DNA from 2 places in the Ruania alkalisoli genome. Region 1 is predicted to be linked to the other one. Evidence: riboswitches for the same ligand, from Rfam matches in the RefSeq annotation. Region 1 holds a riboswitch; the other holds the start of a gene.
The links. Region 1 has a riboswitch for thiamine pyrophosphate ahead of IM660_RS17555 (thiamine ABC transporter substrate-binding protein). Riboswitches for the same ligand answer to the same signal wherever they lie in the genome.

Region 1 (8,204 bases):
CCCGTGCCCCGCGCACGTTCAGACCTCGTGACTCAGAACTCACCGGCCCGCTCCCCTCGTAGTCGTTCCGCCAACCCCATCACTCCTGCCGTCAGCAGGGCCAGCACCACCGAGGCCGCGAGCGCCATCCCGTAGTTCTCCGCACCGGGTTGCCCGATGAGGCGGAAGATGACCACGGGCAGGGTGGGCCGATCTGGACGGGAGAGGAACGCCGTCGCGCCGAACTCCCCGAGCGAGACCGCGAAGGCGAACCCGATGGCCAGCCCCATCGATCGGATCAGGAACGGTAGCTCGACGGCGGCGAGCACGCGGGCCGGGGAGGCGCCCAGCACGGTGGCGGCCTCCCGGAGGCGGGGGTCGATCGCACGCAGCACCGGCAGCACGGTCCTCACCACCAACGGCATCGCCACGATCGCCTGCGCGATCGGGATGAGCACCGGGGAGGAGCGCAGGTCCAGTGGCGGGGCGTCGAGGGTGATGAGGAAGCCGAAGCCCACGGTCACCGCCGATACCCCGAGCGGGAGCATGACGAGGGAATCCATCCACCCGATCGCCTGGCGGGCGGCCGGGTGCCGGGGGCGGCGCGAGAGCACGAGGGCCACCAGCACACCCATCACCACGGCCAGCACCGTGGCATCGACGGCGATGCGCAGCGAGTTCGCGGCCGCCTCCCATACGGTCACCGTGAGTGCGTTGTCACCACCGGTGGTGCCCAGCGCCACATAATTGCCCAGGCCCCAGCCCGACGGCGTGCGCAGCGACCTGATCAGCAGAGTCCCCAGGGGCAGCAGCACCAGGACGCCGACCACGGCGGCGGTCACCGCAGCCGGGAGGAGGTCGGCTCCGGCCCTCCAGGGGCCGAACTTTCGACCCTTGAAGCCGGGTTGCCCCGAATTTCGGGCCCGTGAAGCCGGGTGGGCCGGCTGCAGCCGGAGGGCGCGCTCGCGGCGGGCGCGGGTGCGGGCGAACAGAGCCAGCGACCCGGCCACCACCACCAGCTGCATCATCGAGAGCACGGCGGCGGCGCGCAGGTCGAGGAACTGGGTGGTCTGGATCCAGATCTCGGTCTCGATCGTGCCGAACTGGATGCCACCGAGCACGAGCACCACCCCGAACGCGGTGGCGCAGAACAGGAACACGACCGAGGCCGCCGAGGCGATCGCGGGAGTGAGCGCCGGGAGGGTGACGGTGAGGAACGCCCGGGCCGGGGACGCGCCCAGGGCACGGGCGGCCTGCTCGGTGCGGGGGTCCAGCCGTTCCCACATCCCGCCGACCGTGCGGACCACCACGGCGTAGTTGAAGAACACCAGCGCCAGGATGATCGCGGTGAACGTGCCGTCCAGGCCGAGGAAGCCGAGCGGGCCGGAGTCGGCGAGCAGCGTGCGGAACGCCACGCCCACCACCACGGTCGGCAGCACGAAGGGGATGGTCACGACCGCACGGACAAGGCGCTGTCCGGGGAAAGTGCAGCGGTAAAGCACGTAGGCGCCGGGGATGCCGAGCAGGACCGCTCCGGTCGTGCCGAGTATGGCCTGGGTGAGGGTGAGGCGGACGATCCGCCAGGTCCGCGGCCGGGCGAAGACCTCCCCGAAGCCACCCAGATCGAGAATCCCGTCCGTAACGAAGCCGCGGCCGATCAGGGAGGCGACCGGGTAGGCGAAGAAGACCCCCAGGAAGGTCAGCGGAACCGCTGCAGCAAGGATCCATATCAGGGTGCGGGTAAGACCGAGACCCGGTCGCCCGGTGCCACGGCCTCGACCATGCCCTCCGGCGTGGCCACTGCCGCCCGTGCCGTCCCCACCGGGGGTGAAGTTGACGTCGGTTATGGCGCCATAACCGACGTCAACTTCACCCCCGGTGAGCGGAGGGGCGGTGCGGCCCGTCGGGACGGCCGGGGCATCGGCTTCCGGCCGACCGGATCGCGCCCGGGTCACCCGATGACTGTCGCCGTCCATGCCTCGATCCACTCGTCACGGTGGGCGTCGATCTCCGCCGGGGCCACCTCGTGCGGGTCATCGGCGAGCGGGGCGAACTGCGTCCAGGACTCCGGCAGCTCAACCTGGTCGCTGACCGGGTAGACGTACATCTGCTCCGGGATGTCGGCCTGCACCTCGTCGGAGAGCAGGAAGTCGATGAACGCCTGCGCGCCCTCGGGATTGGCCGCACCGGAGATGACCCCGGCGTACTCGATCTGCCGGAAGCAGGTGTCCAGCAACGCACCGGTGGGCGCCTCGCTCTCTCCCTCGCCCACCTCGAAGGCCGGAGAGGTGGAGTAAGAGAGCACGATCGGCCGGTCACCCTCGCCGGTGGAACCGGAGAAGTCGACCGAGTAGGCGTCCGACCATCCGTCCACCACCTTCAGCCCGTTGCCGGCCAGCCCCTCCCAGTACTCGAGCCACCCCTCCTCACCGAACGCACCGACCGTGGCGAGCAGGAAGGCCAGGCCGGGGGACGACGTCGCCGGGTTAGTCACGACCAGCAGGTCCTCATACTGCGGATCGAGCAGATCCTCGAAGGACTCCGGCTCGGGGATGCCCGCCTCGGCGAACCACCCGTGGTCGACATTGAGGCACACGTCCCCGATGTCGATCGGGGTGAGGGCGTCGGAATCGCCGGCCAGGTACTGCTCGGCACTCGCCGGGAGCGCCGGCGAGGTGTACGGCTCGAACACCCTGGCGTCGATGGCGCGGCTCGCGAAGGAGTTGTCCACACCGTAGGCCACATCCCCGAGCGGGGAGTCGGTGGTGAGGATGAGCTGGTTCACCAGGGCGCCACCGTCACCGGGAGCGGACAGCTCCACCGTGTACCCGGACTCGGCCTCGAAGTCGGCGATCAGATCCTCCGAGACGTGGAAGGAGTCATGGGTGACCACCTGCACCACACCCGACCCTGCGCCGTCAGAGGTGCCGGAATCCGAGTCGTTCTCGGAACCGGTCCCGATCACCGAGCACCCGGCGAGGGCGAGCGCCACGAACCCGGCTCCCCCAGCGAGCCCAACCCGCTTCCGGCCGAACGCTGAGTTCTGCGGCACTGGTGGGCCCGAATGCCGCAGAAGCTGGCCTTCGGCGTTGTGAATGGTGGTCATCATGTCCTCCTCAGTTCAAAGGAGGGGTAAAGAGAGAAACTCGACTTCCTTCGCCGGTGCTAACCGGAGCAGGTTCGAGGGTCTGCGGCTGTCCGCACTCTCAGCGCCCGAGGCGCTCCCCTGTCGTGTGGGGCTCACAGTACACCTCCGGGCGCCACATCCCTGCCGCCGCCATCGCCCTCTCCGGACGGCGGAGAGCGGCTAGGCTGGACCGGCAGCACCCGATCTCAGGAGCCGAGCATGAACATCTCGAAGCTGGTCACCACGCTGGCCGCCATCGCGGCCGGTATCGCCGCGAACAAGCTGCTCACCATGGGGTGGAAGGCCGCAACCGGCCACGAGCCGCCCACTGGTGACGCCGATGACGGTGAGATCAGCCTCGGCGAGCTCGTCGTGTTCGCTGCCGTCAGCGGTGCGGTGGTCACGTTCGCGCGAACCTTCGCCACTCGCGGCGCCAAGAAGTGGCTCGATAGCGGAGACCTGCCGCCGAAGAAGTAGGCGCAGCGCACGCCCCGTTCACGACTCCTCTCGCGAGCGCGCCCGCTCCAAATCCTCGGTGAGCTCATCTCGCACCAGCAGGTCCGAGCGCACCTTCCCGGTGCGATACCCGGCACGGCCCACCATGTGCGCGGCCACCGGCGCCGTCAGCAGCTGGAAGACCACCACCAGCACCAGCTTCCAGGTGAGCTGACTCGATCCGAGCCCGAACGCCAGCCCGGCCATCAACAGCATCAGACCGAGCACCTGCGGCTTGGTGGCGGCATGCATCCGCGCCAGCATGTCCGGGAAACGCGCCACGCCGATGGCGGCGACGAGGGTGAGCAGGCAGCCCGCGATCAGGCATACCGACGCGGCGATCATCATCGGGTTCACCGGCTGTCCTCCCCCATCGACTCCTCGTCCTCGAGCTCGGCCGCCTCAGCTGCTGCAGCCTCGGCTTCGGTCAGGATCCGGCGTTCCTCTTCCGGTTCCGACGCCGCGAACCGCGCAAGTGTCACGGCCCCGACGAAGCCGACCAACGCGAGCACCATCAGCACCAGTACCAGGTCCTCCCGCCCGAACCACAGCGAGACCAGCGCCAGGCAGCCGATCAGCGTGGAGACCAGCACGTCGAGGGCGACCACCCGATCGAGCATGCTCGGCCCCTTCTCCACCCGGTACAGGGTCACCACCGCAGCCGCAGTCAGCAACGCGGCACACACCACCATCACCACCGGACTCACGACTCGTCCTCGCCGTCTCCCGGAAGCACCTTCCCGCGTTCGAACGAGTGCCGCTCCCGCGTCGAACGGGTTCCCCGGCCACTCCCACGCGAGCGCAGCCGCCACGGCCGGGGCTCGAAACCAGCTGCCTCGATGTCGGCGTCGGTGGCGAAGGCGTACATCACCCGGCGCTCCTGCTCGAAGACGTCGTGGCGCGCTCGCTCCAGCGCCCCCGGACGGGTCACATCGAGCACGTGCAGGTACAAGGTCCCGGTGAACCGGTGCGCCTCCACCACGAAGGACCCCGGTACCAGGGTGGTCAGCTCGGCAGTCAGAGTGAGGAACAGATCCGATTCCGAACGCAGCGGCACCCGGATCACGGCCCCGTGCGGGGTCTGCCGCCACCGCAGCGCCCTGATCGCCACCGACACCGAAGCACGCACCACATCCACCAGCAGCCGACCGGTCAGCAGCAGCACCCCGATCAGCGACACCCTGCCCTCGAATCCGACGCGCGGCATCGGGAAGACCCACAGCAGCAGGACGCTCACCAGCACCCCGGTGAGGACGTTGGCAACCGTCAGGTGCCCCCAGAGCAGCACCCACACGGCCGTCATCCACACGGCCATCGGCACCCGTTGCAGCCAGTCCCAGCGACCACGCCCGCTCATGAGTCACCTCCCTGAGCATCCGCGGATTGACCCTCGCCACGCCCGTCGTCCACGAGGACCGAGGAGATGTAGGGATCCTGCAGGCGCAAGTCCCGCGCGGCCGCGTCGGTGTAGGAGTACAGCGGCCCCGCCACCAGCGCGATCACCACACCGACCGCAGCCAGGACGGCCGTCGGCCCGAACATTCCCCGCGGCACGCTCGCCTCAGGCAGCGGCTCCGGCGCCTCTTGCCAGAACGCCTTGTTCCACGCCTTCACCACCGCGTAGAGCGTCAGCAAGGAGGTGGCCAGCCCGACGGCGACCCCCACCAGAGCCAATGGCGTCCCGTCCGCGAGGCCCGCCTGGAGCAGACCCGCCTTTCCGAGGAATCCGCTCATCGGCGGGATCCCCGCCAGGTTCATGGCGGAGACGAAGAACACCACGCCCAGCGCGGGGGCCACCTTCGCCAGGCTCCCCAGGCGCACCAGCGAGGTCGTCCCACCCCGCCGCTCGATCAGGCCGGACACGAGGAACAGCGCGGTCTGCACGGTGATGTGGTGGGCCACGTAGAAGATTGCTGCGGAGAGCCCGACATCGCTGGCCAGCGAGATCCCGAAGATCATGAAGCCGATATGGCTGACCAGTGTGAAGGAGAGCAGACGTTTGATGTCCTCCTGCGCGACGGCCCCCGCGATCCCGACGAGCATGGTCAGCAGCGCCGCCAGCATGAGCACGGTGTCGAGGGTGCCGTCGGTGAACAGCAGTGTCTGGGTGCGGATGATGGCGTAGACGCCGACCTTGGTCAGCAATCCGGCGAATACGGCGGTGACCGGGGCCGGTGCGGTCGGGTAGGAGTCCGGCAGCCAGGCCGAGAGCGGGAAGATCGCAGCCTTGATGGCGAAGCCCATGAGCAGCATGATCTGCAGGACGGTCTGCAGACCGGGATCCAGGGCGTCGATGCGGTCGGCCAGCTGGGCCAGGTTGAGAGTTCCGGTGGCCCCGTACAGCAGTGCGATCGAGATCAGGAACAGCAGTGAGGAGAGCAGCGAGACGACGACGTAGATGGCGCCGGCCCGGATGCGTTCACCGGTGCCACCGAGGGTGAGCAGCACGAAGCTGGCGGCGAGCAGGATCTCGAACCCGACGTAGAGGTTGAACAGGTCGCCGGAGGTGAACGCCATCGCCACCCCGGCTGCGAGCACCAGATAGGTGGGGTGGTAGATCGCCACGGGCGCACCCTTGGGGCCATCGGCGAGGCCCTGTGCCAGGGAGTACAGCAGCACTCCGAGCAGCACGACGGCCGAGACCACGAGCATCAACGCCGAGAGCCTGTCGGTGACCACCGCGATCCCGACCGGCGCTGCCCAGCCACCGACGTTCACCACCTGCGGCCCCACGGTGTGGGTGACGAAGATCAACGCGACCGCCACGATCAGCACGGCGGTGAGCGCCACCACGGAGATCACACCCTGGACGCGGGAGTGCTTCGCGAGGGCGAGAGCCAACCCGGCAGCGACAAGGGGGATCACCACGGGGAGCGCGACGAGCCAGGTCATGTGCTCTCACCCCGGTCGCGCTGCTCGGCCTCGTGGTCGTCGGCCCCCAGCCGAGGTCCATGATGAGCGGTCTCCAGCGAGTGCTCCTCCTCGGTCTCGTCGCGGGCTTCAGCGGCCTCGGTGGCGAGGTCGGTGCCGACGTCGTCGGCTCGGGAGTCTTCCTCGTGCCGGGCGGCGCGGCGGGCGATCCTGCGGTCTTCGAGGTCGTCCTGGACTTCGTCGTGACCGTGCAGCTGCCAGGAGCGATAGGCCATCGCCAGCACGAAGGCGGTGATCCCCAGATTGATGACGATCGCTGTCAGCACCATCGCCTGCGGCAGGGGGTCGGCCATCTGGTCCGGCTCAGTGGTCCCGACCAGCGGCGGCCCTCCTGCCGCTCCGCCTGCGATGAGGAAGAGCAGGTTGACCCCGTTGCTGATCAGCGTGATCCCGATGATCACCCGGGAGAGACTGCGTTCGAGCAGCAGGTACACACCCGAGCCCACCAGGACCCCGACGGCGAGCACCAGCGCCAGGCTCGGGCTCATCTCCACGCCCATCAGTGCTCACCTCCAGCGCCCACGAGCGGGCGGCTGTCGTCGGCACTGCTGCGCGGGGAGTCGTGGGCGATGTCCGGTGAGGCTGTGCCCGTGGCCTCACCCTGCCGGTCGATCTCGGCGCCGAGCGTGCGCAACACGTCCAGCATCAGTCCCACCACCACGAGGAACACGCCGATGTCGAAGAACAGTGAGGTGACCAGGTGCATCTCGCCGAGGATTCCGAGGTCGACGTCGATCTTCACCGACTGCAGCACCACACCCCCGAAGAACAACGGGACCGCACCCGCACCGGCAGAGAGGAACAGCCCGGTGCCCAGCAGCGCACCCGGCAGGATGGGCGCCGCCTCCCCGAGCTCGTACCGCCCGCCGGCGAGGTAACGGACGGTGAGCGCGATTCCGACGATCAAGCCCGCGACGAAGCCACCGCCAGGTGCATTGTGGCCGGAGAACAGCAGGAACAGCGCGAACACGAGCATGGTGTGGAACAGCAGCCGTGTCGCCACCTCGAAGATCACCGACCGCCGGTTCGGGGCGAGGGCGCCGGGACCGGTCAGCCAAGACCGCGCCCGGCGAGGGGCGGTTGCGGTGCCCTGGGCCGGGCGCAGTCTGGTGGCCGGGTCTTCCAACTCGCTCGGCCACACCTGCGCATCGCCACTGCGCCGGTCTCTCATCCGCTCCACCCGTCCGGTCCGGGTACGAGTGCGGGCGAACACCAGCGAGGCCACACCGGTTGCCGCCACCAGGAGTACGGCAATCTCACCCATCGTGTCCCAGGCGCGGATGTCGACGAGCGTGACATTCACGATGTTCTTGCCGTATCCGTACTCGTACGCCTCCGTCGGGAAGAGCACCGAGACCGGGTCGGCCACCCGTGCCGCCGGAACGATCAGGGCGAGCGCCATCGCCAGCACACCCACGAGTGCACCCAGTGCCGCCCGCCACCACCGGCTGGATTTGAGCGGCCGGTTGGAGAAGTACGCCGGAAGCCGCCGCAGCACGAGGATGAACACCACCAGTGCGATGGTCTCCACCAGTGCCTGCGTGAGAGCGAGGTCGGGGGCACCGTGCAGGGCGAACAGCACCACCACGCCGTACCCGGTCACGCCGAGCAGCACCACGGCCTTGAGCCGCCGCCGGGCCTGCGCCGTCAGGATCGCGCCGATCACGATGAT
Region 2 (8,204 bases), 1.5 Mb from region 1:
CATGAGTTTCGCTGCGAGTCGCTGCGCCCGGTCTGCGTCGATCCTCTACGACTGGGCGGAGCGGTCCGAATACGCGACGCCCTTCGTCACCGACCCGAAGGCACGCTCGAGCGTGGTGGGCACGGTGGACTTCGCGGAGACCGTCGACGCCGCCCGGGTGGCGTCGGTGCTCCGGGAGAACGGGGTGGTCGACATCGAGCCCTACCGGAAGCTGGGCCGCAACCAGATCCGGGTAGGCATGTATCCCTCGGTCGACCCCGAGGACGTGGCCGCCCTGACCGCGTGCGTGGACTACGTGGTCGAACGACTGTGATGCGTGGCCTGACCGACCGGGTCGCCCTGGTCACCGGCGGTGCACACGGCATCGGGCGCGCGATCTGCGTGCGGCTCGCCGAGGAGGGGTGCCGGGTGATGGTCGCCGACGTGGACTCCCACGTCGCCGACTCCACGGCCACCGAGATCGGCGGCCACGCCGTGACCTGCGACGTCACGCGTCGCAAGGATGTGCACGCCGCCGTCGAGGCCACGCTAACCGCGTACGGGCGCCTGGACGTGCTGGTCCCGAACGTGGGCGTGGCGGCGCTCGACTCCCTGGAGACCCTGGACGAGGAGGGATGGCACGCCCAGGTCGATCCCACCCTGCACGGGGCTGTGCGCACCATCCAGGCGGCGATGCCCGCACTGCTGGAGTCACCCGGGGGAGGCAGGATCGTCGCGACGGCGTCGGTGAACGGGATGGGCGCCGTCGGAGGCATCCCGTACTCGGCCGCCAAGGCCGGGCTGATCAACGCGATCGCGAATATCGCCGTCTCGCACGGGCCGCAGGCACGGAGAACGACCGGCGCCGACCACGGGTGGGTGCGCGCCAACGTCGTAGCCCCCGGCACCATCCTCACCCGCAACTGGACCGAGCAGGGGCCGGCGCAGGAGGCCATGCTGGAGCGGATCACGGCGGCCTACCCGATGGGCCGGGTGGGCCTGCCGGAAGAGGTGGCGGCCGCCGTCGCCTTCCTCGCCTCGGATGAGGCGTCCTGGATCACCGGGGTGACGTTGCCGGTGGACGGCGGGCTGATGACCGGGCCGTTGACGCACATGATCGAGATGGGCTGGCCGGACCCGAGCTAGCCGAACACGCCGAGCTCCCCCAGGCCGCGCAGCAGCCCCAGCCGCCAGGAGGTCAGCAGCACGGCGGCCGTGACACCGAGGGCCACGAACGCCACCGCGGCGTCGGCCCAGCGCAGGTCCGACGGCGCAGCGATGGTTCGCGACCCCGCCCCCAATCCTCGGGTCTCCAGGGCGATCGACATCCGCTCACCCCGGCGTAGCGAGGTCACCAGCAGCGCGAACGCCGCCTGAGCCAGCGCCTTCGGCCGGGCGGACGGCCCGCGGCCGGTGTGCTGAAGCCGCCGGCGAGGGTCGCGGGCGGCTTGGGCCGAACGGATGGTGCTCCACGTCTCGGGGAGCTGCTCGAGGAGCCGGTATCCAGCGAGGACGGCGTAGGCGAACCGGCCGCTGAGACGCAGATGCTGGTGCAGGCTGGTCATCAGGCGGGCGCCATCGGTGGTGAGCACGAAGGTGACCGAGACGATCCCGATGAGCAGGGTGCGCATCGCCAGGCCGGCACCGATCGTCAGCCCTTCGGCGGAGATATCGACCGCGAGCAGCCGGGCGATCGTCTCCCCGTCCCGGGTGGCTGCGTTCACCATCAGCAGGCTGAGCGCGAATGCTACGAAGGGCACGTGTGCCCGTAGCAGCGTGGCGGGCGGGATCCGGCCGGCAAGCACCGCTGCAGGCCAGGCGAGCAGATACAGCGCTGCCGGGGTCACGGGGTCCACGACGGCGGTGATCGCCAGGCACACCACGAGCACCACGAGTACCTTGACGGTGGGGTCACGCCGGTGCAGGAGGGAGTCGGCCGGCAGCGGGCGGCCGAACGCGGGAGAACTCATCGATGCACCCTCCTCATCGCGCCGACGGGACGAGGTCCGGGTATCGCGACGCGTCATCACGTGCGAGCTCGGCGAGGGCCAGTTCGTCGAGGGCGTCGAGCAGCGCGGGCAGGCGCTGCGGGTCGCCGTGGACGTCGGCGATCCACGCCTCCAGCAACGGTGGCAGACGCAGACCGGCCCGGCCGAGCACATCCGGAGTCAGGATGTCGGCGGTGGGACCGGACGCCACCGGGGCCCCGTGGGCCAATAGCAGCACCTGGTCGGCGAGCGAGGCGACCAGGCGCAGATCGTGGCTGACCAGGACCACCGCTCCCCCGCGGCGGGCGATGCGGCGCAGCTGGTCCGCGACGGCGAGCGTGGTGCGACGGTCCTGGCCGAACGTGGGTTCATCGGCGAGCAGCATGTCATCAGCCATGGCGCCCATCGCGGCCAGTGACAGGCGGCGCTGCTGCCCCCCGGAGAGGCGGAACGGATCGCGATCAGCCACCTCGGCCAGACCGTAGCTGGCAAGGATGGCATCGGCGCGCCCGTCGCGCGTGTTCCCGGATGTCTCATGCTGCAGTCCGAGTTCGATCTCCCCTCGGGCGGATCGGGCGAGGAACTGGTGCTCGGGGTTCTGGAACACCATGCCCACCCGGCCCGTGCCACGCACCCCGTCGGCCGGGAGCAGTCCCGCCAGGCCGAGCAGCAGGGTGCTTTTGCCGGAGCCGTTGGCGCCGAGCACCGCCGTGATGGTGCCGGACCGCACCTGCAGATCCACCTGCCGCACCACGGCACGATCTCCTCGCCGGACCGTGACGTCGTCGGCACGTAGCAGCACCTCGCCCGGCTCCCGGCACCCATCTGCCGGCGCTGAACCAGCCGCAGCCGAACCAGCCGCAGCCGACCCCGCGGGCCCCAACCGGGGCCGTGGGAGGCTCGCGTCGAGGGCCCGCAGCCCGTACCCGAGCGACTCACCTGAGACTGCTGCGTCGGGCTGAAAGGGTGCACCTGCGAGCCGGCGCAGTGCGCGCGCCACCTCCACCCCCGCCGGTACCCACGTGCCGGTCCCAGCGACGTCCTCGGCGGCCAGCAGATCGACCGTTCGCCCAAGGGCCGCCACACCCCCATCGGGTCCGAGCAGCAGACTGCGCTCAGGGAGTGCACCGAGCTCGTCCAGGCGGTGCTCGATCAGCAGGCTCGCCTCCGGGAGGCCGGCGAGCAGCCGCCCGATGTCGCGGGCCGCGACCGGGTCCAGCAGTGCGGTCGGTTCGTCCAGGAGCAGCAACTCCGGGCGGGCGACGAGGGCCGCCGCGAGCGCGACCCGTTGACCCTCACCTCCCGAGAGCTCACTGGTGCGGCGACCGGCGAGGTGCCCGGCGCCCACCGCTGCGAGCGCCGCCTCGACTCGCGGACCGATCTCCCCGGGCGGTACCGCCCGGTTCTCGAGCGCGAAGCCCACCTCGTCCACCACAGTAGGCAGGCAGAGCTGGTCGGCCGGATCCTGTGTGAGGGTGGCCACGTGACGGGCCAGCTCGGGAACCGGCGTGGTGCGCGGGTCCTGACCGCACACCTGCCAGCTCCCGGTGACGTCGGCCTCGATCGTGCCGGGCACGACCCCGGCCAGTGCGCGTAGTAGCGAGCTCTTGCCCGATCCGGACCGGCCGAGGACGAGCAACCGCTCGCCAGCGGCCAGGTCCAGATCGACACCGTGCAGCACCGGCGCATCGGCACGGGGATAGCGCACCGACGCCTCACGCAGTTGAAGGACCATGGCTCAGGTGGTCTCGGAGGTGCCGGCAGAGCCGGAGGGGCTGGTCGCACGCTCTGATTCCCGAGCCGCACGCCCGATGGCGTAGTTGTCAAGCACCCCGGTGCGCAGCAACGCATCGCCGATGACCTTGGCGAGCAGACCGCACAGGATGATCCCGGAGGCGAACTGGAAGCCGACGCGCAGGGCGAAGAAGTCCTGCCCCATCCATCCGAACCGGACCATCCCGAGCGCCAGGTTCGCGAGCGCCGCCGTGATACCGGAAGCCACGAACACCCACCAGCCGTACCGCCGGTAGCGGGTGGCTGTGAACGCCACCTCAGCACCGGCGCCCTGGATGAGACCGACCAAGATCAGCATCGGCCCGACCGGGGAGGCGAGGAAGACGACCTCCACGATCGAGGCGACGATCTCCACCACGATCCCGGCCCCGGGCTTGCGCACGATGTACAAGGCGAGCGGGGCCACCACCATCCAGCCGCCGACGAGAACATTCTGCGCCAGGTCACCGAGCGGGCCCATGGCCACCTGCATCCAGCCCCACACCTGCACCAGAGCCCAGTAGAGGAATCCGAACACCACCGCCAACACCGCCAGCAGGACGAGATCGTGCAAGGTGACCGGACGCCGTCGGGGGGTCTTCGCGCTCATCGGCGCCTTCTGGTCTGAGCCCTGCGGTGCCTCACTCCGCCGACCCTCGTCCCTCGGACCGACTCCGTGGGGGCTCCTCGCGCTCATCGGGCACCTGCCTGGCCGCTCGGGGAGTTCAGCGAGACGGTCACGTGCGTGGTCACGTGCCGCACGTCGGTGCCCACCAGGAGCCAGCCGGCGACGACGGCGCCCAGGACGTCGGCAAGGTCACCGTCCAGGCGGGTCACGTAATGCTCGGAGCCGGTGAAGACGCCCAGCTGCTTGGCGTGATCGATCGCGGCGTAGATCCCGGCCATATGATCTGTGCCCTCGTCGTCCAGCGGGTAGAGCGCCCAGTGGGCGCTGGCGTGGATACCCGTGGCGGGCACATTGCGCAGGATCTGAGGCACCTGCGGGGCGTACGCTCCGCCGTCGGCGATCTCGCAGGCCACCTCCCCGGGGCACCCGCGGGAGAGGAGCACGTGGGCGACCGTGTGCACGCCCGAGCGGCCGGCATGCGCGATCGCCTCGGTGAGGTAGGCGAGGATGCGGTCCTCGCGGCCGCGGACGTGGGTGGAGACGTCGTCGGTGCTGATCGTCAGGCCGGTGGAGTCGGCGGCATCCAAGGCGCCGAGGATGACGTCGATGAAGGAGTCGGTCATCGGGTGCAGCGAGAAGCGGGCGCCGATGCCGTAGGCGTCCGGGCTTGGCGCGGCCACTGCCGCCGCTGCCGGGGCCGGAGGTGTACTCGTGTGGGACATGTGGGTCCTCCTCGTGGATGGACCCCCGAGGACGCGACAGCGTGAGTACCCGCGCATGGCGACGCCGATACTCCATCTGTGTGCCCAACTCCCTACGCCGGTGCGAACCGGGTCAGGTTCCTCGGGTCTGCGGCCGGTGTACCGACCGCACTCTCAGCGCCAACGCGCTCCCCGGGGGCTTGTCACCGACCACCCTAGTGCACAACCGACCAACCACGGACACACCCGGCGTCGGTCCAGCAGCGACATGGCTGAGCCGGCACCACGTCAGTGGCGCGGAGTGGTGCCCGTCAGCCTCGCCGGTGTACGGCGGCGCCGCGCAGCTCGGCCTGCCGACCCGCGCGCCGGAGGTGCGGCGGGATCGGCGGAATCGGCTGCCCGTTCAGGCGTGCCCACCTCCTGGGCGCCTCGTTCGGGAGTGACCGGATCAGGTGCACTGGCTGCAGCTACGGCGGTCACAGGCTCTGACTCGACTGGCTGGACGGGCTGGGACGGGTGGGCGGGCTGGGACTGCCTTCTCGCACTGGACCGCTCGCCGGCATTGGTCAGCTGCAGGTGCGGCCGCTTCCCGATCCGGTAGCGCACCTCGACCTCCCACTTGCGCCCCGCCCACACTGCGGCGCCGGCAGCCACGACGAAGGCGGCAATGGCGCCGACCCCGATCGACCAGCGCGGCCCCCAGGCGTCAGCGATCCATCCGACCAGGGGTGAACCGATCGGGTTGCCGGCGAAGAGCACCACCACGTAGAGGCTCATGACGCGACCGCGGAACGCGGGGTCAGTACTGACCTGGATCGCGGCGTTCGCCGAGGTGAGCATCGTCAGCGAGCTGAAGCCGGCGGGGATGCACGCGAGCGCGAACAGCTCGTAGGTGGGTGCGAGCGCGAGCAGAGTCGCCGAGATCGCATATCCGAAGGCCGCCATGATCACCACGCGCACGCGGGGGCGCTTGCGACGAGCCGCCACCAGGGCGCCGGCGAGAGAGCCGAGGGCGAGGATGGATCCGAGCAGACCGTACTCGCCCGCATCACGGCCGAACTCCACCTTCGCCATCACGGCGGACGTGAGCTGGAAGTTCAGGCCGATGCCGCCCACCACGAACACGACGATCATGATGAGAACGATGTCGCTGCGGTGGCGCACGTAGGCGACCCCTGCGCGCAGCTGTCCCTTGGCCCGCGGGGTGCGGGGCACCTGACGGAGTTCACTCGTGCGCATCACGAGCATCGCGGCGATGGTCGCCGCGAAGGAGACCGCGTTGATGAGGAAGACCCAGCCTGGCCCCACCACAGCGATCAGCAGACCGGCGACTGCCGGGCCGATCATCCGGGCAGCGTTGAACGAGGCGCTGTTCAGGGCCACCGCGTTGGGAAGCCCCGACGCGGGCACCAGCTCAGCGACGAATGTCTGCCGGGCGGGCACATCGAAGGCACTGGCGATGCCGAGCAACAGTGCGAAGACGTACACGTGCCACAGTTCGGCCTGACCGAGCAGCACCAGAAGGCCGAGCGCGGCGGCGAGCAGTCCCATCGCTCCTTGCGTGGCCAGCAGCAGCTTGCGCTTGTCGAGGCGGTCGGCCAGCACCCCGGCGTAGGGGGTCAGAAGCACTGCGGGTACGAACTGCAGTCCGGTGACGATGCCGACGGCGATACCGGAGTTGTCGGAGAGCTCGGTGAGGACGAGCCAGTCCTGTGCGATGCGCTGCATCCAGGTGCCAACGTTCGCCACGAGGGCGCCTGCGAACCAGAGTCGGTAGTTGTACAGGCGCAACGAGGCGAACATTCTGCTCACTGGGTGGTGATCCTCCTCAGGATCTCTTCGGCATCGGACAGGGTCTGGCGTTCCGCGGGCGTCAGGGCGGCGAGCCGCCGCGAGAGCCACTCGTCCCGACGGCGCCGGGTCTCCTTGATGTAGGCGCGTCCGGCGTCCGTCGCGGTCACGAGCACCTGGCGGCGATCGGTGGGGTGGGCCGTGCGGGCCAGGAGTCCCGACTCCTCAAGTCCGCGGATCATCCTGGTCATCGAGGGAGGCTGGACGTGCTCTCGCGCCGCCAGCTCCCCGGGGGTGAAGGGACCGTTCGTGACCACACCGCCCAGCACTGCCCGTTGGGCCTCACTGAGATCCCCGGCGTGCTCCGCCCGCAACTTGCGCGAGGTCCGCAGCAACGTCGTCCGGAGCCGGGAGGCGAGGCCACCCGGCGGTCGTGGCGCACAGGCGCTCTCTGGTGCACGCTCAGTTCCCATTGCGGCACCTACTATAACTCGTTACTTTTGCTAAGTAAAGACCTGGCGCTACGGCGCGCACCCGTTCATCCGCAGAGAGTCTCAGAACGGCGGATCGTCACCGGACTGCTTCACGATCCCCACCGGGATGGTGGTGCCCTCGCGCTCTCGCCGGTACCGATGCCCGGTCGGCGTGACCCACTCGAACAGGCCTGGTTCCGGCTGCGTCACGGTGAAGTCGCCGTGAGTCTTGATGAGGTGGTCGCGCACGCAGAGTGGACCGAGGTTGGCCACACTAGTGGGACCACCGGCGTCGAAGGGCACCGTATGGTCGAGCTGGCAGAATCGCGCCTGATGGCCACATCCGGGCCGAACACATGTGCCGTCCCGCGCCCGGACCAGTTCCGCCATCCCCGCGGGCGGTCGATACCGGGCGCTCCCGACATCGACGACCGTTCGACTGACGGGGTCGGTGACGAGTCGTCGCCAGATGCCGCCGGCCGCGATCGCTCGCGCCGCGGTCGGGGTGATGGGCCCGTAGCCCGAGAGCATGGGGACATCGTCGAGCCGGATCGAGTTCACGTCGCCGCCACAGGCACAGGGAGCGCCCGCGCACAAGCACTCAGCGGCATCGGCATCGGCGCCGCCACAGGCAAGGCCACCCTGGAGGTGCTCGAGCGTGACGACCACCTGGATCTCCGGGCGCCGTCCGCCGACCACTCCGAGCGCCGCACCACCATCACGCACACCAGTCCCCGCCAGGCTCCGATCAGCATGCCCGGCAGGTGCGCCACCCGCAGCGGTTCGTCCATCAACTCGCACTGCATCACAGGCACCATCAACCCCGAAGACCCCGGAGGCCAGGGCACGCGAGCCGAGTCCAGTCAGCGCG

Region 2: another riboswitch for thiamine pyrophosphate. It lies ahead of IM660_RS04280 (YkoF family thiamine/hydroxymethylpyrimidine-binding protein); the one in region 1 lies ahead of IM660_RS17555 (thiamine ABC transporter substrate-binding protein).

Annotation. Positions count from the first base shown of each region.
Region 1 is NZ_CP063169.1:3,936,718-3,944,921, forward strand. Features, by position in the region: gene IM660_RS17545 (ABC transporter ATP-binding protein) at 1-43, opposite strand, end outside; gene IM660_RS17550 (ABC transporter permease) at 33-1,712, opposite strand; gene IM660_RS17555 (thiamine ABC transporter substrate-binding protein) at 1,931-3,085, opposite strand; TPP riboswitch at 3,114-3,217, opposite strand; gene IM660_RS17560 (DUF4235 domain-containing protein) at 3,326-3,583, shown strand; gene mnhG (monovalent cation/H(+) antiporter subunit G) at 3,602-3,949, opposite strand; gene IM660_RS17570 (MrpF/PhaF family protein) at 3,955-4,308, opposite strand; gene IM660_RS17575 (Na+/H+ antiporter subunit E) at 4,305-4,958, opposite strand; gene IM660_RS17580 (Na+/H+ antiporter subunit D) at 4,955-6,493, opposite strand; gene IM660_RS17585 (Na(+)/H(+) antiporter subunit C) at 6,490-7,032, opposite strand; gene IM660_RS17590 (Na+/H+ antiporter subunit A) at 7,032-8,204, opposite strand, start outside.
Region 2 is NZ_CP063169.1:1,012,483-1,020,686, reverse strand. Features, by position in the region: gene serC (phosphoserine transaminase) at 1-313, shown strand, start outside; gene IM660_RS04300 (SDR family NAD(P)-dependent oxidoreductase) at 313-1,125, shown strand; gene IM660_RS04295 (energy-coupling factor transporter transmembrane component T family protein) at 1,122-1,949, opposite strand; gene IM660_RS04290 (ABC transporter ATP-binding protein) at 1,963-3,702, opposite strand; gene IM660_RS04285 (ECF transporter S component) at 3,706-4,350, opposite strand; gene IM660_RS04280 (YkoF family thiamine/hydroxymethylpyrimidine-binding protein) at 4,434-5,090, opposite strand; TPP riboswitch at 5,161-5,274, opposite strand; gene IM660_RS04275 (MFS transporter) at 5,358-6,881, opposite strand; gene IM660_RS04270 (MarR family winged helix-turn-helix transcriptional regulator) at 6,878-7,333, opposite strand; gene IM660_RS04265 (HNH endonuclease signature motif containing protein) at 7,415-8,204, opposite strand, start outside.